One region of the Lysinibacillus sp. NPDC096418 genome, then DNA from elsewhere that is predicted to be linked to it. Evidence: riboswitches for the same ligand, from Rfam matches in the RefSeq annotation. Region 1 holds a riboswitch; each other region holds the start of a gene.

Evidence for each region. Region 1 has a riboswitch for cobalamin ahead of ACIQZG_RS14190 ((2Fe-2S) ferredoxin domain-containing protein). Riboswitches for the same ligand answer to the same signal wherever they lie in the genome.
Region 2: another riboswitch for cobalamin. It lies ahead of ACIQZG_RS21290 (FecCD family ABC transporter permease); the one in region 1 lies ahead of ACIQZG_RS14190 ((2Fe-2S) ferredoxin domain-containing protein).
Region 3: another riboswitch for cobalamin. It lies ahead of ACIQZG_RS20595 (glutaredoxin family protein); the one in region 1 lies ahead of ACIQZG_RS14190 ((2Fe-2S) ferredoxin domain-containing protein).

What each region holds. Positions count from the first base shown of each region.
Region 1 is NZ_JBIWEY010000018.1:39,617-47,309, reverse strand. Features, by position in the region: gene ACIQZG_RS14215 (GNAT family N-acetyltransferase) at 1-433, shown strand, start outside; gene ACIQZG_RS14210 (energy-coupling factor ABC transporter ATP-binding protein) at 662-1,498, opposite strand; gene cbiQ (cobalt ECF transporter T component CbiQ) at 1,495-2,268, opposite strand; gene ACIQZG_RS14200 (energy-coupling factor ABC transporter substrate-binding protein) at 2,274-2,546, opposite strand; gene ACIQZG_RS14195 (energy-coupling factor ABC transporter permease) at 2,548-3,297, opposite strand; cobalamin riboswitch at 3,691-3,873, opposite strand; cobalamin riboswitch at 4,124-4,307, shown strand; gene ACIQZG_RS14190 ((2Fe-2S) ferredoxin domain-containing protein) at 4,446-4,817, shown strand; gene cobJ (precorrin-3B C(17)-methyltransferase) at 4,825-6,486, shown strand; gene ACIQZG_RS14180 (sirohydrochlorin chelatase) at 6,501-7,403, shown strand; gene cobK (precorrin-6A reductase) at 7,400-7,693, shown strand, end outside.
Region 2 is NZ_JBIWEY010000041.1:15,366-23,058, reverse strand. Features, by position in the region: gene ACIQZG_RS21310 (hypothetical protein) at 1-62, shown strand, start outside; gene ACIQZG_RS21305 (PadR family transcriptional regulator) at 316-615, shown strand; gene ACIQZG_RS21300 (hypothetical protein) at 612-1,058, shown strand; gene ACIQZG_RS21295 (GTP-binding protein) at 1,150-3,090, opposite strand; cobalamin riboswitch at 3,274-3,460, shown strand; gene ACIQZG_RS21290 (FecCD family ABC transporter permease) at 3,651-4,640, shown strand; gene ACIQZG_RS21285 (heme ABC transporter ATP-binding protein) at 4,641-5,414, shown strand; gene ACIQZG_RS21280 (ABC transporter substrate-binding protein) at 5,475-6,470, shown strand; gene ACIQZG_RS21275 (precorrin-3B methylase) at 6,527-7,198, shown strand; gene ACIQZG_RS21270 (class I SAM-dependent rRNA methyltransferase) at 7,232-7,693, opposite strand, start outside.
Region 3 is NZ_JBIWEY010000038.1:7,195-14,887, forward strand. Features, by position in the region: gene dut (dUTP diphosphatase) at 1-189, opposite strand, end outside; gene nrdF (class 1b ribonucleoside-diphosphate reductase subunit beta) at 202-1,170, opposite strand; gene nrdE (class 1b ribonucleoside-diphosphate reductase subunit alpha) at 1,158-3,251, opposite strand; gene nrdI (class Ib ribonucleoside-diphosphate reductase assembly flavoprotein NrdI) at 3,248-3,607, opposite strand; gene ACIQZG_RS20595 (glutaredoxin family protein) at 3,607-3,828, opposite strand; cobalamin riboswitch at 3,947-4,124, opposite strand; gene ACIQZG_RS20600 (PhzF family phenazine biosynthesis isomerase) at 4,506-5,396, opposite strand; partial or broken gene ACIQZG_RS20605 (DUF3888 domain-containing protein) at 5,565-5,651, shown strand; gene ACIQZG_RS20610 (Imm26 family immunity protein) at 5,704-6,189, opposite strand; gene ACIQZG_RS20615 (aminoglycoside adenylyltransferase domain-containing protein) at 6,655-7,464, opposite strand; gene ACIQZG_RS20620 (hypothetical protein) at 7,618-7,693, opposite strand, start outside.

The DNA.
Region 1 (7,693 bases):
AGTGCGTGCAACAATGAGTGAATTAGATGATGTAGCTATACTTTTTGACGAATATCGTCAGTTTTATGGTAATAAATCGGATGTCAGCAGCGGGAAGGCGTTTTTACAATTACGTCTCGCGTTAAATGAATCTATTATTTTTTTAGCAGTTCATGAAGGTAAAGCGATTGGTTTCACACAGCTATACCCAACCTTTTCATCATTAGCTTTGCAGCGTGCATTTATATTAAATGATTTGTATGTTACAGAGGATGCGAGGGGATTAGGCGCTGGGAAGGATTTAACTGAGATGGTATTCCAGTATAGTCAACAGCAGCATGCCCGATATGTGACGCTACAAACAGCACCTGATAACGTGAATGCTCGTGGATTATATGAGAAGTTAGGTATGAAGCAGGATGAGTATTGTAATTACGTAAAATATTTTGATTAAGAAGAAGCATCTCGACCCTGGGGGGAGAGATGCTTTTGAATGTTAAGGGAATTGTGAATTTTTTGCCTGTGGATAATCTAGGGCATAGTTGTCGTCTAGGTTAAAGCGCTACATCCTCGAAGTCGCGGTCTGCTCCCTAAGGCAAAAGTGGTGGAACGCATACTTTTACTTCAGGATCGCAAGCAGCTGTCGAATGTAACGAGCGCTTAAGCGCATTTGTTCATGCGCTTAAAGCTGAGCAATTAACTGTTGCAAGTCCTGTTTAGAACGGGGGAGTGGAATGTTTTTGTCAAATAGCTTTTTGTTTTGTAATGTGATAGCCATTTCAAATACCCATGGTCGTTCCAAATGGGCTCTTTCTAGCACATCTTCTTGATGGAAAAGTGCAACTGGATCACCGGTATAAATGATTTGACCTTGTTCCATAACTAGGATAATGTCTGCCCATTCATAAGCAAGCTGAATGTCATGGGTGGCGAGTAAAAATGTACGTTCGCCGTTCTCTAATTTAGCTAAGTATTGTAATACTTGTGCGGCATAATAATTGTCTAATCCTGCAGTTGGCTCATCTAGCAGTAAAACAGCAGGCTCCATCGCAAGGACACCAGCCATTGCAACGCGTTTTTTCTGCCCGACACTTAAGAAGTGAATGGGCTTTTCGAGTAAGTCTTCAACCTCTGTTTGTGCGACGGCCCAAGCAATATTTTCTTCAATTATTTCCGGGGACCAACCGAGATTGAGTGGACCGAAGGCGATGTCTTGCTTGACCGTACCAGAAAAAAGTTGATTGTCGGCATCTTGGAACACGATTCCGACTTGTTGACGCAATAGTTTTAACGCTTTTCGGTTATAGCGTAGTTTTTCACCACAAAATGAAATACTGCCCGATGTTGGTTGTAAAATTCCGTTTAAATGCTGAAATAATGTCGATTTTCCAGCGCCATTATGACCTAGAATTGCGATTTTCTTCCCCTTAGGAATTTGTAATGTAATGTTCGTCAATGCATGTGTACCGTCTGCATAGGCATAGGATAAATGCTTGAGATCAAAGTAAAGTTCGCTCATATGATACCCCCTCCATAGATGACGAATAATATGGCAATGCCAGCAATGCCAAGCCAGTTTTTCTTGTTATAAGCAGCAGTTTCCTGCCAGTAAACAGGTTCACCCCCACGTGCCTGCATCGCATTATTTAATTCACGACTACGCTGGAACATTTCCGAAAATAATGCCGCAATTAGCATTGATGCAGAGCGCAGCCACTGCATAGGCGAATGGTAGCCGAGTCTTGCTTGTTGGGCAAGGTGAATTTTTTGCATACTTTCTAAGAAAATGAAAATAAAGCGATACGTTAGCTCCACTAGTTCTACAAATAACACGGGTAGACGCCACAGTCGTAGCACGTAACAAATCGACTGTACTGATGTTGTTAAAATTAAAAAATAAAGGCAGCTAATACTACCAAGTACAATGAAAAATAGCTCCTGTGCCATCGAAATACTTAATGTACCGATAAAGATTGTCCATGCACCCAGTTGGAGATTCCAGATATGTGAAGGTAAAACACTTGAAGTAGGGGCAAACGAAACCAAAATTGTCACTAGACTCGTGAGTAGAAAAAATCCTGGAAGTAGTAGAAGTTTTAGATAATACGTAAAAGGGATTTTTGCGCCAAAAATGATAAAAGCACTCATTACAATAAATGTAATGAGTGAAATATGTTCATCTCGAAATATAAGCGACAGTAGTAGTAATCCAAGTGAAAACGTCATCTTTTCTAGTGGATGGACGGACGCTAAATTATTCATGTAAGCATATTTGTCAATGAGTAGCATTGTTGTTAACCTTCTTTATGTTTGCCACGCATGAAACCGATGAAATAGCCGATAAAACCAGCACCGATTGCAGCTTGTAGCACAAATAATAAACTCTCAATTTCACCACTTGGTGGCTCCCAAATACTTTCAAACCATGGCTCATACTCTGCGTTAATCTCACCAATTGCTTCTTCGGCCTCTCCATCAGCACCACCGAATTCAGCGCCTTTTTGTACTAAGAGGGGAATGATGGCAAGTAGCACGACAATGGCTAGTAACAGTAAATTCTTTTTCATCTTAATGTGCCTCCTTTGTAGAGAATACACGTAATGCTTTTAATTCGCTGACATTGTATTTTTTTAAGAAGTTCATGACAATCACCGTTAAAATCCCTTCGCTAATTGCAAGTGGAATTTGTGTTAAGGCGAAGATCCCAGAGAACTTCGTGAATGAAGCCATAAAACCACCAACTTCAGATGGGAATGCAAGTGCAAGTTGAACAGATGTCACGACATATGTACCTAAATCACCAAGCATTGCTGCAAAAAATACTGCTAGTGAGAATGAAAAGCCAATTTGTTGTGCCCCTTTAAAGACAAAATAGACGATAAATGGTCCGACAACTGCCATTGAGAAGACGTTTGCCCCTAATGTTGTTAACCCACCATGGGCTAAAAGTAAAGATTGGAATAATAATACGATTGTACCGATTACGCTCATCGCTAATGGTCCGAACAAAACGGTACCAAGGCCAACACCTGTTGGATGCGAACAACTGCCTGTTACTGAAGGGATTTTTAGAGCTGACAAGACAAATGCAAAGGCACCTGAAAGCCCCAACATCATTTTAGTTTCCGGATTCTCATCTATCGTTTTGCGAATAGAACGTAATCCTAAAATAATAAATGGAATGGATACAACCCACCAGAAAATTGCCCATTCAAGTGGCAAAAATCCTTCCATAATGTGCATAGCAAATGCACGATCTGGCACCATGATAAATGCTAATAAGAAATAACTAAGCTTCCAAAATGAAAATTTCAACATTCTTCCTCCTTTTGTTTTTTAGATTCATCACCAAAATTTGGGTTTGATTTCCGTTCCGCCTGGGCGCTTTCCGGGGGGCGCCCGATAAGCCGCGTCGGGGCAACAGGATGTTGGTCACAGGATGTGACGTTTTTAGCCTTTGTTCCCCTACAAGCCTCGCTCCTGGGTCACATCTAGGACGCTAATCCCCCAGGAGTCGCCCAGCCTCCACTACAATCAAAAGCATTCTAGTAGTGTTATGCTCTTTAAACAAATGCCAACTCATATTTTTGATGATGACCTTTTAGTGTGTGCAATAAAAAAGCACTTCTCCTTTTTGGAAAAGTGCATAGCAGAAAAAAGCAAATGAAAAAACGATTTGCTAAGCCGCACACCTATCCGCGTAGGTTGAAACTTGTCACGTATTTTTTGGCAGGTCTCCTGGCTTTAGTTCATCATTTTATAGGTCTTCCCATCCGTTGGACAGTGACGTATCTATAAAACTCCCTAGTACAGTGGCGGGACCGCGCCGGACTTGAACCGGCTTCCCTTTTAAGCAAGATGCAAGCACCTTACACCAAAAAATGTTATTGTTGTGAGTTTTCACGACACAGTGTAACACGGCTCAATGAAAATAATCTATCTCTTTTTGGAAAAATTTTTATTTTCAGTAATTTAAGTGTAGAAAATTCTGATATATTAAAGCGAAGTTAGGTGTTATTGCAGGAAATATTTGTAGAAATTTAATGGAGATTGCAAAAAATTTAAAAAAGAAGTCTTGAAATTTAATAATTATGAGCTATGATAGAAACAGTTTTTCATTATATTTTAAAAAACTAGAAAATTAATATAAATAAATCTATTAAGTGCTCGAAACTGTTCGAGATAATAGGGAAATCGGTGCAAATCCGGTACAGCCCCCGCTACTGTAATAGCTGATGAAATCGCAAATGCCACTGGTGCAAACTTGGGAAGGTGCGAAAGTAAAATGAAGCTTAAGTCAGGAAACCTGCTTAATTGATGGCACGCAAACTTTTCGGAGGGAGAAGTTGAAGCGAGGGCGGGTATCTATATATATATCTGTGTTCATTTGGCTTCAATAAACCTTTACTCTTCGTTATGAGTGAAGGTTTTTTCTTTTTCTTAAAAGTAATGAGGGGAGAATTACTTTGACAACTTGGAATTTAGAAGGCATGAAAACACATCTTTTTATATGCAATGGCAGCAGTTGCATGAAAAAAGATGGCGAAGATATTACGCAGGTGATTCGTGATGAAATTCAGACACTTGCCCTTGATAAAGAAATACATACGACTAGAACACGTTGTAATGGGAGATGTAAGGATGCATGTGTAGTTATTGCATATCCGCAAGGGAATTGGTACCGTGTGCCAACGACTGAGCATGCAAGAGCGCTTGTGCAAGATTTACATCATGAATCTTTACATAGTGAGCATGTATTTACACTTAATGAAGGTTCATTACGACGAACAGCACAAACGACGGCTATTAAAGGGATTGAAAAAGTGAAAGAGGGGTAATTGGACCGTGCAAAAAGGGAAAATTTTCGTTGTTGGCTTTGGCCCTGGCGATTTCAAACATATTACAACGCGTGCAGTTGAGGCACTGCAACAAAGTGAATTTATCATCGGCTATAAAACATATGTAGAATTGATTGAAGATTTAGTTAGTGCGAAATCAATTGTTAGTACGGGCATGACTGAAGAAGTATCCCGTGCGCAAGAAGCAGTTCGTCAGGCAGAAGCCGGAAATATTGTGTCGGTCATTTCTAGTGGTGACTCCGGTGTATACGGAATGGCAGGGCTTGTTTATGAAGTGCTAATCGAACTTGGTTGGACAGAGGCGACAGGTATCGAAGTGGAGATCGTACCTGGTATTTCCGCTATTAACTCTTGTGCGAGTTTACTAGGCGCTCCGATAATGCACGACTCATGCACAATTAGCTTAAGTGACCATTTAACACCGTGGAATTTAATTGCAAAACGTGTTGAAGCAGCAGCATTGGCGGATTTTGTTATCGCACTTTACAACCCGAAAAGTGGAAGACGTACGCGCCAAATTGTTGAAGCACAGCGTATTTTACTAGAGTATCGTTCGCCAGATACACCGGTTGGACTTGTAAAAAGTGCCTACCGAGACCGTCAGGAAGTGACGATGACAACCTTATCAGAAATGCTTAATCATGATATTGGAATGCTGACAACGGTTATTATTGGGAACTCTTCAACGTTCTTCTATGACAATAAAATGATTACACCAAGGGGCTACCAACGTAAATATACGCTTGGTGAAGAGAAACAACCATTACGTCCACATCAGCGCTTAAAAGAAGAAGCTGAACCATGGGCGATGAATCAAGAAACAGGTGCAGCGCGTACTGATTTTGCTGCAGATCCAAATGCGGGGCGAGTGACGCCAATAACAGCAGCCCCTCCAGTGAAAAAAAAAACAACGCTTGAGATGGCAACAGCTGCTCTAGCAATGGTGAAGGGGACTAGTGCGGTTAACGTAACGCCAAAACTAGTCCACCAAAAAATAGAGTCGATTTTTGAGCTTGCAGTAAGTCCAGGGGTAGCTAATAAATTTTTCACGCCTGCACAAATGATGATGTTAGCTGAGGTAGTTGGAGAAGAGGGTTCAATGGAGTACACACCAGACCATCAAATCCATTTGAAAATCCCAACATCAGAGCCGTCTGTAATTACAGACAAGCTTCGTAGTGTAGGTTTCTTACTTGCACCGATTGGGGATGTGCTGTCACTAAAAGCTTGTGATTTCTGTTATGGCGAAAAGGCAGATTCAATCCCTTATGCCGAAGAAATTCAAGGAAAATTAGGTGGTTTAGCATTACCGAAAACACTGAACATTGGATTTAATGGCTGTGGCATGGCATGTTATCGTGCAGTGTTTGATGATATCGGCATTGTTTATCGAAAAAGTAAATTTGATGTCTTTATTGGGGCAAAGCCAGTAGGGCGTACAGCCCATGCGGCACAACCGGTTGTAGAGGGCTTAGAACCTGAACAACTCATACCACTAATTACGAATATTATTGATGAATATAAAGCAAATGCACATCCAAATGAGCGGTTGTTTAAATATTTCAAACGTGTGAAAAAGATTTTACATTTTAACTATCAAGATATGTCTTCAAAAATAGAAGTAGAGCCAGCTCCGTGCGGCGACTAGTGAGGAGAGCAAAGATGAAAGCAATTTTATTTGTCGGCCATGGTAGCCGTTTAGCAGCAGGAAATGATGAGGTACGTTCATTTATAGAACAAATGACACCGAGAATTGATAAGGATTTTTTAGTGGAGACGTGCTTTTTAGAATTTGCTTCACCAAATATTGAGCAGGGAATTACGAATTGCGTGAAAAAGGGCGCAACAGAAGTACATGTTATTCCAATTATTTTGCTACATGCAGGGCATTCGAAATTGCATATTCCAGCAGAAATTGAGCATGCACGTGAGCATTATCCAAATGTTCACTTTACGTATGGCCAAACGATTGGTATTCACGAAGAGATTTTCTCAATTTTACAAGACCGTTTAGCAGAAACTGGTTTTGACGCTGAAGCAAAACATGAAGATACAGCGATATTACTTATTGCACGTGGCGGTAGTGATCCTTATGCGAATGGCGATTTTTATAAAATCACACGTTTACTTTGGGAGAGGCTGCCTGTGCAGTATGTTGAAAGTGCCTTTATGGGCGTGACAGATCCTCGAGTGGAAGAAGGGATCGAGCGTTGTGTGAAACTAGGTGCCAAGAAAATCGTTATGTTGCCGTACTTTTTATTTACTGGCATCTTAATGGAACGCATGCATGATATGCGTCAGCAGTTCAACGAAAAATATCCAGCGTGTGATATTCAGATAGCTAATTATTTCGGCTATCATGAGCGTTTACAAAATGTCCTATTAGAGCGTATTGACCAAGCAGTGAATGGTACTTCTACAGGCATGCAGGATTTAGAAAATTACCGAGCTTACGCAGAGGTGCATGGTCACGCACATCATCACCATCATCACCATCATCACGACCATGATCATGACCACCACGATCACGACCATCACCACCATCATGAGGAGCCAGTGAAATGATCTTCATGTTAGCGGGTACGAGTGATGCAAGAAGCTTAGCACTTGAATTGCAGGAAGGGAAATATGATGTGACAGCGACTGTTGTCACAGAATCTGCGGCGGCGAGCCTTGAAGAAGTTGGTCTTAAGCATTTAGTCGGTCGCTTAACGGCAGAAGAAATGGCGACGATTTTAACTGAGCAAGACTACGAAATTGTTGTCGATGCCTCTCATCCATTCGCAGAGGAAGCCTCGAAAAACGCGATGGTAGCGGCAGAAATGGCAAATGTTCCATACATTCGCTATGAGCGT
Region 2 (7,693 bases), on a different contig from region 1:
TAATTGTAGAACCTGCTTATTTACTTATAGAGCAAACGAGTAGTACGGCACAGGCGTTGTAGTACATAGTCCTCCTTTTTATGGAGGGCTTTTTTTAGTTGATGATTTTAATAAAGAAGTGATCTGCAACGTTGCCCAATTTCTCCAAAAGAATCTCTTCATATTATCGTTGGTTTATTGGTAGTAAACCAAAACTTCAAAAAGAATTGGAATTTCGCTTCCTTTTTATTGCATTATTTTTACATATGACTTATTATTACGTTATACGTTATATCGCCAAACGTAATAAAACGAAAAAGGAGGTTTTGAATAGAAGTGAAAGGTAAATTTTCTGAACCGCCATTATTAATTTTGATTAGTCTGGCAGAAAAAAGCTGTCATGGTTATGCGATTATGGAGGATATTGAAAAAAATTACGACATTAAGTTGGGGCCAGGGACGTTGTATGGAGCAATTTCACGTTTAGAAAAAGCCGGCTTTATTCATATGCTTGAATCGGATGATCGTAAAAAAGTTTATGAACTAACAGATGCGGGGCGAAATCATTTAACTGATCAAATAAAAGAGATTCAAAAAGTAACAGCATTAGGAACGAAAAGGCTTGGTCTGACATGAAGTGGTTAATATATTTGTATCCAAAAAGTTGGAGACAGAGATACGGCGATGAATTGATTTATTTTTTGGAACAGACGGATTTGTCATTTTATGTGTTGAAGGACCTAATGCAAGGTATAGTGGATGCTTGGAAACAAGAAATAAGTGAAAGAGAAATTTTTGGCATTCGTATGAGCTATATCGTATTACTTGTTAGTTTAATTAATGTGTTTGTAGTTGTAAAATTCATTTCGTTACGGGAGGTTATTTTAATGGAACAAGTTGCAATAATTATAGCTATGGTCTCGTTTTTCTTTGCAGTATCTATTTTCATTGTTAATCTTTTTAGATCTTCGGATTTCCGAAGTGCTTTTTCAATCAAAACAAAATTATCAAAGATGTCAGTAGGTTTAATGGGGTTATATGCGATTAGTTTTACTGTATTTTTAGTGCTAGCAAATTAATGATACAGAGTGTGTAAGGCTCTTTTTACTTCAATCTCCATTAAAAAACAGACTTAACCCTAAAATATAGAGTGAAGTCTGTTTTGTTTTTCTATCGTAAGCAGTGCATGGCTTCTTGTGCTTCTTGCCAAGGAACGGAATAGCCTTTGCCCTTAGCGCAAAATATACTAGAAGATGTGTATTCAGGATCAACATTTTTATCATAGCCAATCTGAGCAATAACCTCAGCAGTGTTATGACACAAATCATAGCCATCAAACTGCAGTGATAGTGAGCCTTTGCCATTTGTATAAGCGGCAAAATTAGTGCTGTAGCTCATGAATGTAGCTACAGGGGCACGGCCGGTTAGTAAAACGTGCTCCTCAGTCAAAATAGGTGCGTCAAAAGTTCCTGCTGCTTGTTGAACATCAGTTATCATACGCCCAATAAAATCGTTCGGTGCTTTAAGTTTGAAGCGGTAATATGGTTCGAGCAATACATTTTTAGCTTGTTCGAGCCCTTGACGTAGCGCTCGGAACGTTGCTTCACGAAAATCGCCACCATCTGTATGTTTATTATGCGCACGTCCAGTTAGTAGAGTAAAACGAATATCTGTAATAGGATAGCCTGTTAATAAACCATGATGTTCGCGCTCAAATAGATGTTTTTCAATGAGTCGCTGATGTCCAACGGATAAATCATCGGCATGACATGCATTGACAAATGTAATGCCAGTTCCACGCGTGTTTGGCTCCATCAATAAATGTACTTCGGCATAGTGCTTTAACGGTTCAAAATGACCGTAGCCTGTCACAGTCGTCGCAATGGTTTCTAAATATAGGATTTTAGGCTCACCAAATGTAATTACTAGAGAAAAGCGGTTAGTTAGCACTTCACGAAGAACCTCGAGTTGAATGACGCCCATAATATGCACGTGAATCTCTTGAAATTTTTCGTTCCATATAACTCGTAACGTAGGTTCTTCAGCTTCAAGTAAACGAAAGGTTTTTAATACATCTTTTATATGTTGCCCTCCATCATATTGCACCTTTGCCTGTAATGTCGGTACAAGCTCAAATGGTTGTGGATTTATTGAACTACCAAGGACATCACCAATTTGAGCCTGACTTAGTCCTTTCACCGCAAAGATTTCCCCAGCACTTACTTCTTGTACAGTTTCAAATCGATTACCGTTATAAATACGAATTTCCGTTACCTTCTCTGTAACTACTCCTAACGTAAAATCATCTCGAACATGTAAGGTTCCTTGCAATGCTTTTATAAATGTGAGACGTTGATGACCGTCATGACGAATTTTAAATACTTCGCCCTGAAACGGTGCTTCTTTTTCATAATTTGTCGCAGATAGAAGTGGAAGTTGAGCTATAAACTCCTTGATGCCAATATCTTTTAATGCCGATCCTATAAAGCAAGGGAAAGCTCGTTCTCCTTTAATCATTGCTTGCAAGCTTGAAAGGCAAGTAGAGGCATCCAGCGATTCAGTAAGAAAAGAATCAAGTAGCAATTCGTCACGTTCCGCAAGCCATTCGGTAATCTGGCTAGATACATAGTCCGAACGAAGCGACTCATTAATAAATAATACGTCCTCAGAACATTCCTTTTGGAGTTGCGCCATTACTGCATTTACATCTGCACCTTCACGATCAATTTTATTGATAAAGAAAAACGTCGGTACATGATATTGACGTAAAAGTTGCCATACCGTTTCAGTATGACCTTGCACTCCTTCAACGGCGCTTACGATAATAATTGCATAGTCCATGACACGTATAGCTCGTTCCATTTCTGGTGAAAAGTCGACGTGACCTGGGGTATCGATAAGCGTATATGTATCATCTCCGATTTGCATGCGACCTTGCTCGGCAAAAATAGTAATTCCGCGCGCACGTTCGATTGCATGATTATCTAAAAATGTATCTTGGTGATCGACACGACCCCTAGCTTGGATGCTATTCGTATGATAAAGAAGCTGTTCAGAGAAAGTTGTTTTACCTGCATCGACATGAGCGAGCACGCCAATTGTCTTTAACATAAAAATCCTCATTTCATTCGTCGTTGACTATTATTGTAACAGAAAATTATCAGTAATGATTTCATGTTACATAAATAGTCTTTATGATAAAGTAGTGCTTATATATCAAAGAAAATTCTAAAATGGATAATTTTGTGTGATTGCTAGAATAGAATAGTTCTGCTATTCTAAATTTTATAACTTAATATGAAGTTTTTTATTGGTGCAAATGTCTTTGGACATTTGCTTAAAAGGGAAATCGGTGCAATTCCGATGCTGTCCCGCAACTGTAAATGGGGAGTCTATGCACAATGCCACTGTAGCTAAGTTATGGGAAGGCGTATAGACGATGAACCTAAGCCAGGATACCTGCCAATTAAAGCAACACATTTACATAGAACCACGAGGATGGTTGTAGTGACAGGGTAGAGAAACCCATTATTTCACTATGACATCCTCTTGTAGACAAGGGGATTTTTTTTATGCCCTTTGTTATAAGAGGGGAGAGCATTTTGAGGAATCAAACAACAAAAAACATAGCCATAATCCTAGTAATACTGATTGGTGTCGTCTTTGTATCGATGACGATAGCAGTCATGGTGGGCTCTGTATCGATCACACCAAGTACGGTGTGGCGTGTAATTTTATCACATGCGCCTTTCAATCTATTTGGCATTGAATCGGACTGGAGTCGCTCACAAGAAATTATTATTTGGCAAATTCGTACACCAAGAGTCTTACTAGCTATGATTGTCGGGGCTGGTCTTGCCATTTCGGGAGCAGCGATTCAAGCCCTAGTTCGTAACTCGATTGCAGATCCGTATATTTTAGGAATATCCTCGGGTGCATCAGTTGGAGCAACGTCTGTTATACTACTTGGTGCTTTTTCGTATTTAGGTATGTATGCGCTGTCATTTGCAGCCTTTATTGGTGCGACGGTAGCCGTGATAATCGTGTTTTTCCTAGCACGAGTACAAGGAAGAATTTCAGTTATTCGTTTATTATTAGCAGGTATTGCAGTGTCACTCGTGTTATCAGCGATGACGAACTTTATGCTGATGATGTCGAAAGAAGAGGGTGGTCTGAAGGCGGTAATGTATTGGATGATGGGTAGCTTGGCTGGTGCAAAGTGGGCGAATTTAGCGATTCCGTTCGTCGTATTTATTGTTGTCTATTTAATTTTACGATTACACGCACGTCATTTGAATTTATTGTTACTAGGTGAGGAATCAGCCGTAACACTCGGTGTCAATATAGAAAAATTCCGACTGCTCCTTATCCTCTTAATCTCTCTGTTAACGGGCGTGTTAGTAGCAGTTAGTGGGGCAATTGGCTTTATAGGTCTCATTATTCCACATATTGTACGTATGATTGTTGGCTCTAATTATAAATTTGTCTTACCCGTAAGTGCACTACTTGGCGCGATCTTTTTAATATGGGCAGACGCTGTAGCGCGTATTGTCATTGCCCCAGAGGAAATGCCGATTGGGATTATTACTGCTTTATGTGGTTGTCCATTCTTTATTTGGATGCTCCGTAGGCAAACTTATTCATTCGGGGAGGGGGATTAAATGGTATTCGTTGCGCAAAATCTGTCTTTCACTGTACAAAAAGCGAAAATATTAAAAAATGTATCGATGCATATCCATGAGCAAGAGTTTGTAGGTTTAATTGGCCCAAATGGCAGTGGGAAATCCACGTTATTAAAAAATATGTACAGAATGCTTAAACCACAAGTCGGAGATGTGTTTTTATATAATGAAAACATTTACAAGCAATCCGCAAAGGAGATGGCCAAGCAACTTGCAGTTGTAGGACAGGAAACACCAGTACTATTTGACTTTACTGTTAAGGATCTTGTGGCTATGGGACGCACTCCACATAAACGACTCATTGAAGGCGATACGAAAGAGGATCGAGATATCATTGAACAATCAATGCGCCAAGCTGGCATTGTTCATTTAACGGAACGTAATTTTAGTTCCTTATCTGGTGGTGAAAAAAAACGTGTTATTGTCGCAAGGGCATTAGCACAGCAGGCAAAGATAATGGTATTAGATGAGCCAACAAATCATTTGGATGTTCAGCATCAGCTACAGCTAATGGACCTAATACGGAGTTTACCGATTACCGTGGTGGTTGCCTTACATGATTTAAATATTGCAGCGACTTACTGCGACAAAATTTATGTGATGCAAAACGGAGAAATTATGGCTTATGGGACACCACAAGATATATTAACACCTGCCATATTAAAAGAGGTATTTGGCGTACATGCAGAGGTTAGCGTGCATCCCATTACGAAAAAACCACATATTTTCTATATACCAGAGCAATTCTTGTAGTTAGCAAAGGGATCATAGATTTCTTTCTATATAATTTTGATCATTAAAGGAGGAAAGGACATGAAGACATTTAAAAGCATGTGGCTTATTCTTGCAATCGCAATGTTAAGTATTTTAGCAGCTTGTGGGAACGATAAAGCACAGAAGTCAGAAACAGAAAATGAACAGTGGGACCCAGCACAAGCTGCAGCAACAGAGGTAACGATTGAAAATAATGATACGACACAGATTTATACAGAAGCACCTAAAAAAGCGATTAGTTTAAATCAGCATGTCACAGAAATTATGTTGGCATTAGGGTTAGAAGATTCAATGGTTGGAACAGCGTATTTAGATGATAAAATTTATGCACCTTTAAAAGCGGCCTATGATCAAGTTCCGGTTTTGGCTGAGCAATACCCTACAAAAGAACAGGTGATTGATGCAGAAGCGGATTTTTTATATGCAGGTTGGAAGAGTGGATTTAGTGAGAAGGGTGTAGGTACACCAGAAGAGCTTGAGACACTAGGAATTCACACGTATTTACATACATCTTCAAGCACCACTAATCCTTCATTAGAGGATATTTTCACGGATATCCGTAATATTGCGAAGATATTCGAAGTAGAAGAGCGCGGGGAAGCACTGATTGTGCAAATGTCACAAGAAGTAGAGGATATTCGAGCGAAGCTACCACAAGGAAAGGAAGAATTGCGTGTCCTTATTTTTGACAACGGAAAGCAAGATGTTACTACCGCAGGGCAAAATTTCATGAATGAGCTTGTCACTGTAGCAGGTGGTAAAAATATCTTCGGTGATGTTGAGTCTGGTTGGACAACTGTTTCAAAAGAGGACACAGTAGAGCGCAATCCTGAAGTTATTGTAGTTATTGACTACGGGTCTACTAGCGTAGAGGAAAAAATTAATTTCTTGAAAAATGATCCAGCGTTAAAAGAGACTGATGCAGTGATGAACGAGCGTTTTGTTACTTTACCACTTTCGGCAGCATCAGAAGGGGTTCGTGCGGCTGAAGCCATTCAAATTTTAGCACAAGGATTCTATCCAGATAATTTCTAATAAAGGCCTGGAGCTGGCGATATGCTGGCTCCTTTTTCATAAGGGGAGATGGGACCATGTCAATCAATGCATTCAAATATAATATTCCTGATAAAACATTTGCAAAGTTAAACACTGTAGGTGAATTTACGCGTCTTGCAGTAAGTCCTGGTATTATTAATAAGCATTATACACCGGTACAATTTCAAAAAATTGCAGAAGTAATCGGGGAGAATGGGGCGATTAAATACTCTGCATCTTATAGTATATTGCTATCCGTCCCGACAATTGATGTTCCAGAGGTGAGACAGAAGTTAGAACAGGCAGGCTTATACATTTCACAGCAAGGTCCTATTGTGTCGATGAAAGCATGTGATTTTTGTGATGGGGATAAGATGGAGGCAGCGGCGATAACAGAAGCGCTTTATGAGCGGCTTGAAGGTATAGAGGTACCAAAAAGATTGCGTGTCAATATGAATGGTTGTGCATCAGCTTGCTACAATGCCGTTTATGACGATATTGGCCTTGTTTACCAGAAAGATAGTTTTGATGTCTATTTAGGAGCTGTTCCGATGGGAAGACATGCACAGGCAGGGGAGTTATTTGCAAAAAAAGTACCTGTACAGTTTATTGAACAACTGTTACAGGCAATTATCACGGACTATCAGGTATATGCTCGCCAAGACGAACCATTTCACAAATATTATCACCGAACGAAATCTGCTGATTATTGGCAAAAGCTTATATAATAATGGGTGCCTCAAAAAGAGACACCCGTTTTTTTAGTTTAATTTTTGAATGAAGACAACTTTTAAGTAGTTGAATTCAGGGAACTCACGTGGTATGCGGAAATCCTTTGGTAGCCCGAATTCCTCAACAATTTTATAGCGTGTATTAGTTGCTTTAAATGCTTGGTCGATAAAGCCTTTGAATTTCTTCATACCAAAACTTGCGTTGTTTGTAGAAGCGACAATCACTCCGTTTTTCTCTGTAATTGCGATTGTATCCATTAACAATTTTGGATAGTCCTTCGCTGTTGAAAACGTCATTTGCTTTGTGCGTGCAAAGCTAGGTGGATCTAATACGACAAGGTCAAATTTCATGTTATGACGTTGTGCATATTTGAAATATTGGAACACGTCCATCACTTTGATGTCCTGTGCCTCATAATCAATCGAGTTGACACTAAATTGTTCAATAGTTTTAGATAAACTACGCTTTGCAACATCTACACTTGTAGTTTT
Region 3 (7,693 bases), on a different contig from region 1:
CGGACGAATTTGGGCTTCCGTTCCTTTTGGTAATTCAATTTGTAAACCTGTTTTAATTAGTTTGGCTTCTCCCGCTGGAATCACTACTTCTTCAATTGAATAGAGATCCATTCCAGCATCACCTGGATTGGCTTGCATAGGGAGTAATGCTTCAGCGTGGATTCTTTTGATTTTTACTTCTAAGTTCATTGTTATTCATCCTTAACGATTAAAATTAAATGTGTCATCTGTAATCGGTGCTACTTTTGCTTTTGCATACGTAGAACCCTTTTGTGAAAAGAAGTCATATGTGGAGCCTTCATTGCGAATACCATTCATCACAATTGGGTTAACTTCTTCTTCTGGGAACATCGGATCAAATCCGATATTCATGAGCGCCTTATTAGCGTTATAGCGAACATACGCTTTTACCTCAGGAGATAAACCTGTTTCGGCATAGATATCATCTGTATAATTCATTTCATTTTGATATAAATCCAGTAATAATTCATAACCCCATAAATTTAACTCTTCTTGTTTTTCCTTTGAAAACTGCTTAAATAAATTTTGAGCAAAAAAGCCTACTGCCACTCCATGAATGGATTCGTCACGTAAAATAAGCGAAATGATTTCTGCACTATTTCGCAGGAAACCTTGTCCTCCTAAGTACAATGGGTAGAAAAAGCCAGAGTAGAAAAGGAAAGATTCGAGCATAACAGATGCGAACATCGCTTTCCATAAGCTCTCTGAATCTCCTTCTTCAATACTATTGTAAATATCCCCAATTTTATTCGCCTTATACTGAAGGTATTCATTTTTCTTTACCCATTCAAATAGCTCGTCTATTTCTTCGTTCGTACAAAGCGTTGTGAATATATAAGAATAAGATTTGGCATGTATCGCCTCAAATGAATCAAAAACGGTTAAAACAGCCTTTTCTTGTAAATCTGTTGTATATGCAGCAACACGATTCATCCCGATATTTGTCTGAACTGTATCAAGTAATGTTAATCCAGCAAATACTTTTTTATACGTATCTTGATGTTCAAAACTCTTCCACTGTTTAATATCTTTACTTACTGCAATTTCTTCAGGAAACCAAATTTGCTTCCATTGCTGGTCCCAAAATACTTGTGCAAGTTCACTAGTTGGCTTATTCCAATTGACCGCCTCGTAAATTAAATTTGACATGCTACACACTCCTCTAAGCTTTGTAATCGTTGGCGTACATAGTAAACGGACTTAATCCCCTTTACCCATGCATAAATGTAGATTTTAGCCAATTGTTCTGTTGTCCAATTGTCAGTCACATAAAGTGTCATCGAAATGCCTTGGTCTACGTGCTTTTGAGAAGCTGCATATAAATCGATTAAATCATAAGGATTAACATCATATGCTTCTACATATAAATGGCTATTCTCATTCGTTAAATGCGGCATTGGATAAATTGTTCGACTATCCGCATAGTCACGTACCTCTACACGCTCTGTACTTGGAGCAATTGAAGCTGTACAACTACGAATATATGAAATACTACCAGTTGGTGCAATAGCTAAACGATATGAATGGAATAAACCGTATTGCATAACATCCTGCTTTAATGTTTCCCACATCTTTGTCGTAATGATTGGAATATTACCAAGTGCTTTTAACACTACAGGAGATAATTCTTCTTCGAGTTTATTTACATATTGACCAAAATAAATGCCTGAAGCGTAATCACTATCCTCAAATCGGTAGAATGTTTCGCCACTTTCTTTGGCAATCTCCATTGATGATTTGAGTGAATAATAGTTCATCGCTTCCATAAAATGATCCATAAAATCAATCGATTCCTTCGAGCCGTACATGATTCCCTCTGTAACCAGGTGGCCATGTAGATTCATACAACCAAGCCCTACTGAATGCATTAATTTATTCGCTTTTACAACAGACGGTACATTCTTGATGTTCGTCATTTGTGACACATTCGTTAATAGGTGCATAGCTGTATCAACTAACGTTCCAAAATCATTTACTTTACTTGCTGCATGGATATCAATTGACCCTAAGTTACACGATACATCTAACCCGTATTCATTCGGTTCATCTTGGTCAGTAATTATACTTGTTTGCTGTACTTGTAAAATTTCTGTACATAAGTTTGACATTTTTACTCGACCGATATTTTTGAGTGGATGCACATCGTTGACATTATCATCAAAAATTTCAAATGGATAGCCTGATTCAAATTGTGCTTTTTTCACTTCTGTATAAAGCTTACGCGCATTCAAACGCTTAATTTTACGGATATTCGGATTATCAAGGAATTCATAGTACATCTCTGAAATCGAAATATCAGACATACGCTTTCCATATTCTCTAAATATATCGTATGGACTAAACAACACAATATCTTTATCACGTTTCATGAGTTCGAAGAAAATACTTGGGATAATAATTCCCGTTGATAGCGTTGCGAGACGAATTTTATCATCGGCATTCGGTTTTTTTGATGAAATAAAATTTTCAATGTCTGCATGGAAAATATTTAGATAGACAACTCCTGAGCCATTTCGTTGTCCGAGCTGATTTGAATAACTGAAAGAATTTTCTAAAAGTTTAGCGACTGGGATTACGCCACTTGCACGATTTAAAATCTCTTTAATCGGATCACCTAATGGACGTAAATCTGTTAGGTTTACCCCCACTCCACCACCAAGGCGTGATAGCTCCAAACAATAACCAATATTTTCAGCAATACTATTCATGGAGTCATCCATTGATAATTTAAAACAGCTTACTAATTCGCCACGTGCTTTCTTCCCACTATTTAATGCTGTTGGCGTTGCAGGTTGATATGCTTCCATCATAGCTTCTACCGAACGTTCAGCTAAGACCGTGTCACCTTGTGCTAAATATAAAGCTATGATGACAATTCGGTCCTCATATTTTTCTAAAATTTCTTCCCCATCACGACTTTTCATTGCATAGCTATCATAAAACTTACTCGCACTCATAAAGGATGGGAAACGAAAATTATAATCATAGGCTTTCTTGTATAGCTGTTTAATAAATTCCATATCATACTTGTCGATAAATTGTTTTTCATAGTAACCCTCATCGACTAAATAGCGAATTTTTTCTTCGATATCAATAAAATAACGTAGACGCACATTTACATATTCTAAAAAGTAACGGCGCGTTGCTTCACGATCCTTTTCTAACTCTAGTTGACCTGTTGTGCTATAACGATTCAGTACATCATTATTAAGCTTTAAATATGTTTTCATCCCAACACTCTCATTTCATAAAACATTTGTATTGCATCATAATCAGCTTGATATCCTCGTAAATCTAATTTACGCACTAAGGGAACATCATACGTTGCTGCAATTTTTTCTCCGGCACCGCCAAATACTGTATGCCCAAAGTTACTATTGCCACTGACAACTACTCCCTTACAAAACTCCTTGTTTTGTTCTAAAAAACGAGTCACTTTTTCAGGGACATCACCTAATCCGTCTGTGTATGTTATTAAAAGATAGGACTCATCTAACAGTAATCCTTCAGAGATTTCAATCGATTCCACCCCTAATTTAGAAACAACACTTCGAACATTCCCTGTACGACTAGCAAAAACTATCATTAGGCAATCATCTCAATTTGAGAAACTATTTCTTTTACATCTCCTATAAATGTTCCTTTTACTTCAAGAACAGGTACGCTTAAAAAGCCTGCTTCAATAATTGTTTGCTTTGCTTGTTCGTCGTGATCAATGTTCACAATTTCCGCTTCAAGTCCTGCACGTTTTAATTCCGATTTTACCCAAAGACATTTTGGACAGATTGTTTTCGTATACAGTTTCATTTAAATCCCTCTTTTCAAAATATAAAAAAGGCTATCTCTTAGAGAGATAGCCTGAAATAGAAACGTTTAAAATACCCAAAAAGGTGACGTCCCCATTTCTTATTCCCCGAAGAAATGATTGATTTGTTTTATATAGGCAGGTCTCCTGGCTTTGCTTCATCCTCTGATTTCCTTCCCATGCAGATGCACAGTGGCTTTAATCATCGTCAGCTTCACAGTTGCGGGGACAGCGTCGGTATTGCACCGAACTTCCCTTTTAAACTACATATAGTAGTACCTTGATAAAACGAACACAATATATTGTTTTTTCAATAGAACTAAGTGTACCATCCTTCAAATAAAAAGTAAATCTAGAAAAGGGAATTCCTTAAAATCAAACTATTCTATATTTTTCGTCAAATGACTCAATATAATAACTTGCTAATAATCTACTCTTTAAATCCCTATCACTCTAGTACAATGGTTCGCTAACAGCCAATATAGTATAGCATAAGCAAAAGTAACGATATATTATCGGACACCAAAACTTTATGCGAGGCCACTGACAAAGAAAGTACCTCATAAATTCCCTTATTAGAATTGTTGTCGTATACATTCTCATTTCACAAGGTAAAGCCTAGCCAACCCTGCTACCCTGATGGCAGGCGAATCTTTAAAGAATGTCCCCATATGATGGATTATTCTATTTCAATCTCAATATTCTTCACAAAAACAGCCGTACCTGAGATAGAGATGTCTAGTTGCTCTTTTTCTTCTTTTACATGTACATATACGCGTCCATCTTTATTGATTTCATGTCCTTGTTCAACAATAAGTGTCGCAGGCAAACTAATATTTTCATTTACATACTTTTTATAATACGCGCCCATCACACCTGAAGCTGTTCCTGTAATTGCATCTTCAATAGTACCCGAATAAGGAGATGAAAAATGACGAGCATGCAGATCACTTCCCTGATCTCGCACTTCAAAACAGATAGGGTGTATAGAAGCTTTTGGCATCTCAAATAATACCTTCGGAAATTCTTCGGTGTTGGGTGTCATTTTTGAAAAGCTTGATAACTCTTTAATCGGGATAATTAAAGTCCAAATGCCTGTACTTCCGTAAACAATTGGATATTCTGAATGTAAATCATCTTCTCGTAATCCAATGGAAGCTGCTAAATCAGACTTATAACCACTAAATGATTGAAACTGTGGTTTTGCATGTTGCATAGTGATTAGTAATTGATTATTTTTTTCACAAGTCTGTATCGGCAATACACCTGCATTCGTTTCAATTGTAAAAGCTGATTTTTCTAAAAGTCCATTCATTCTTAGAGCATAAATCGTTGCCATTGTCGCATGACCACATAAATTCATTTCATGTCCAGGTGTAAAGTAACGAATTCGAAAATCAGCAATGTTCGAAGAAACAACAAAAGCTGTTTCATTAAATCCAACTGTTGCAGCAATAGTGAGCATTTGTTTTTCTGTATAATCCTCGCCATTCAATACAACACCAGCTGGATTCCCTTTCTCTGGAATGGAACTAAACGCGTCAATGTGCTTTATACTTACTTTTGCCAAAATACGTACCTCCTTCAATCGTAAAAATCATGCCTTACTTTAACTATTCGATACCCCATTCTTTTACTGCATCGTAAATGACAAGAGCCAATACTATTCATTTTGAAGTATCAGCTCATTTTTTTAAACAACTTTATTTACGGTGAAACACTATTTACAAATATCCATCGAATGACCTATGAAATTTCTTCTGGACCTACAATTAAATCGATAAATCACACACACCTCAAGACGTATGAATATCAATCGGAATAATTGGCACATTAAAAGCAAAAAGACGCAAATTCAACTTCTGAAAATGTGACCTTTAGCTTAATAACTTTGATTCTGCAAGTACCCTTATGTAATCCATACCCCAAATCCCCAAGGTTTCACATTTTTCCCATTCCTCTTTTGTAATTGGTCTTATTTCTTCTAACCCTTTCATTAATTTACAATATTCAGGTTGGTAGCTTGTTTGAGAACGAAAATAATTAGGCTCAATAGAGTCTAACTCCAATGGACGGTACCCAGTGATCATACAGCCTAATCCAGTTTCGTATATGCAATTAATGTGTGCTACTCCTTGAATTAAAGTTTTTGACCCTGCAATTGCTTCTGATGTAGGAGGAACACTTTCTATCCAATCCATCAAACCAGCAAGGAAAGTCCTTGTTGGCGGGGCACTATATTCTCCCGTAACCTGTATAACCCTACCGCAAGCAAACATTCCATTATGTAAAGGAATCGCCCAGAATTGACCTGGTATCAGTTTTTTATTTGATTTTGGTTTAAAAGGATAGTTAATTTTCAAATCGATTCTCCAATCATCTTTATTACATTATAACAAGATTCTTATTCAGTTATATGGCCCTTTAATGAAAACGAGCGCTGATCCTTATTACAGAATCTCTCCCGATTGCGGAAGATAGTTTTTCAACTATAGCCCCTGTAATTGAAGTAGAAGAACGATAAAAAAATGCAGGTATACAGCTTAATAAATTGTCTCTATATACAGGTTTTTATTTTTATTTTTATTAAGATAACATACTCTGAAAAATCTCGAAAAGTCCTATCGTAGCTATGTTTATATAGCTTTACATAAAAAGCTGTATAAACAATAGTCCTCGTAAAAAGGCACGAACGTTGATTTAACAACATTCGTGCCTTTTTGGTGTGTTTCCAAACTTGCGTTTGGAAACGTTATTAGGTGTAGTTATGTATACGTTATAAATCCTTGTTGTACTAAAAACTCTCCGTTAGTTCAAGAAGCAAATACTTAATCAAAAAGGTTATTACATTCTTGAATCATAAACTCAATGTAGTTCAATGCATCTTTTCGTCTATTGAAAACGGATTTGTATAAAGACTTTTTGTTGTCATTCCGTAACCTCATAGACTCATTAATAATCTTATGCCATCTTTGAGGAACCACCTTTAATGCATATTCACCTGCTCCAACTTTCGAAGTAATATCTTTTTCTTTAAATGTATAATAAAGACGAGAAACTCCCAAAACTCCCCACTCAACCATATGTAAACTAAATAATAAACCTATGTTATTGATGGTAGGGAACCGCTTACAATCACTCCACCAACTAAGCCAATAAGTATTAAGATTATCTCTCATATTATTAATTAAGATATTCCAATCAACCGTATAGCAGACATCCTCAATTTTTTGTCCTTTTATAGTTATCCCGTATTTCTTTAATTGATAAGCGTCTATTGAGTTTTTATCGAACTCTGTAAACCCATTGAACTTTCCATCATTAAAGCGAATACATAAAATATTGACTTTGTTTAAAGACACCATATCATCCTTCTCTATATAAAACCCGTCTAAATTTGTTTTTGGGTACTCTCTTTGCATATCCTTATGAATTTCTTTAAGAATATTTACCTCTGTTTCAACTAATTTTCGGTTTATTACCGCAATAAAATCAATATCACTAAATCCATCCTTAAATGCACCTAATGAGGCTGAACCAAAAAGATAATAAGCTTCAAGTAAATTGGGTAATTTCAATTCAATGTAATCAAAGTATGTATCTAATACTTCATCAATTTTTTTAGGAATATTCCTCATCTAATTTTCTCCCTTAAAACCCACTTTAATATAATAATTACAAATTTTCTTATATTTACCAAATTGATTATACCATATTATTTTGTTCAACTATCCTGCGCCGTTCGAAGTAAAAATGTCCCCAAAGCGGTGTTTGGTAACTTTCCTGGAATTTTAGTATGAAGGTGAATAAATTCTATCTGTATCAGTATCTAAAACAAAATTAACTTTAATATCCTCTGAATAAGGG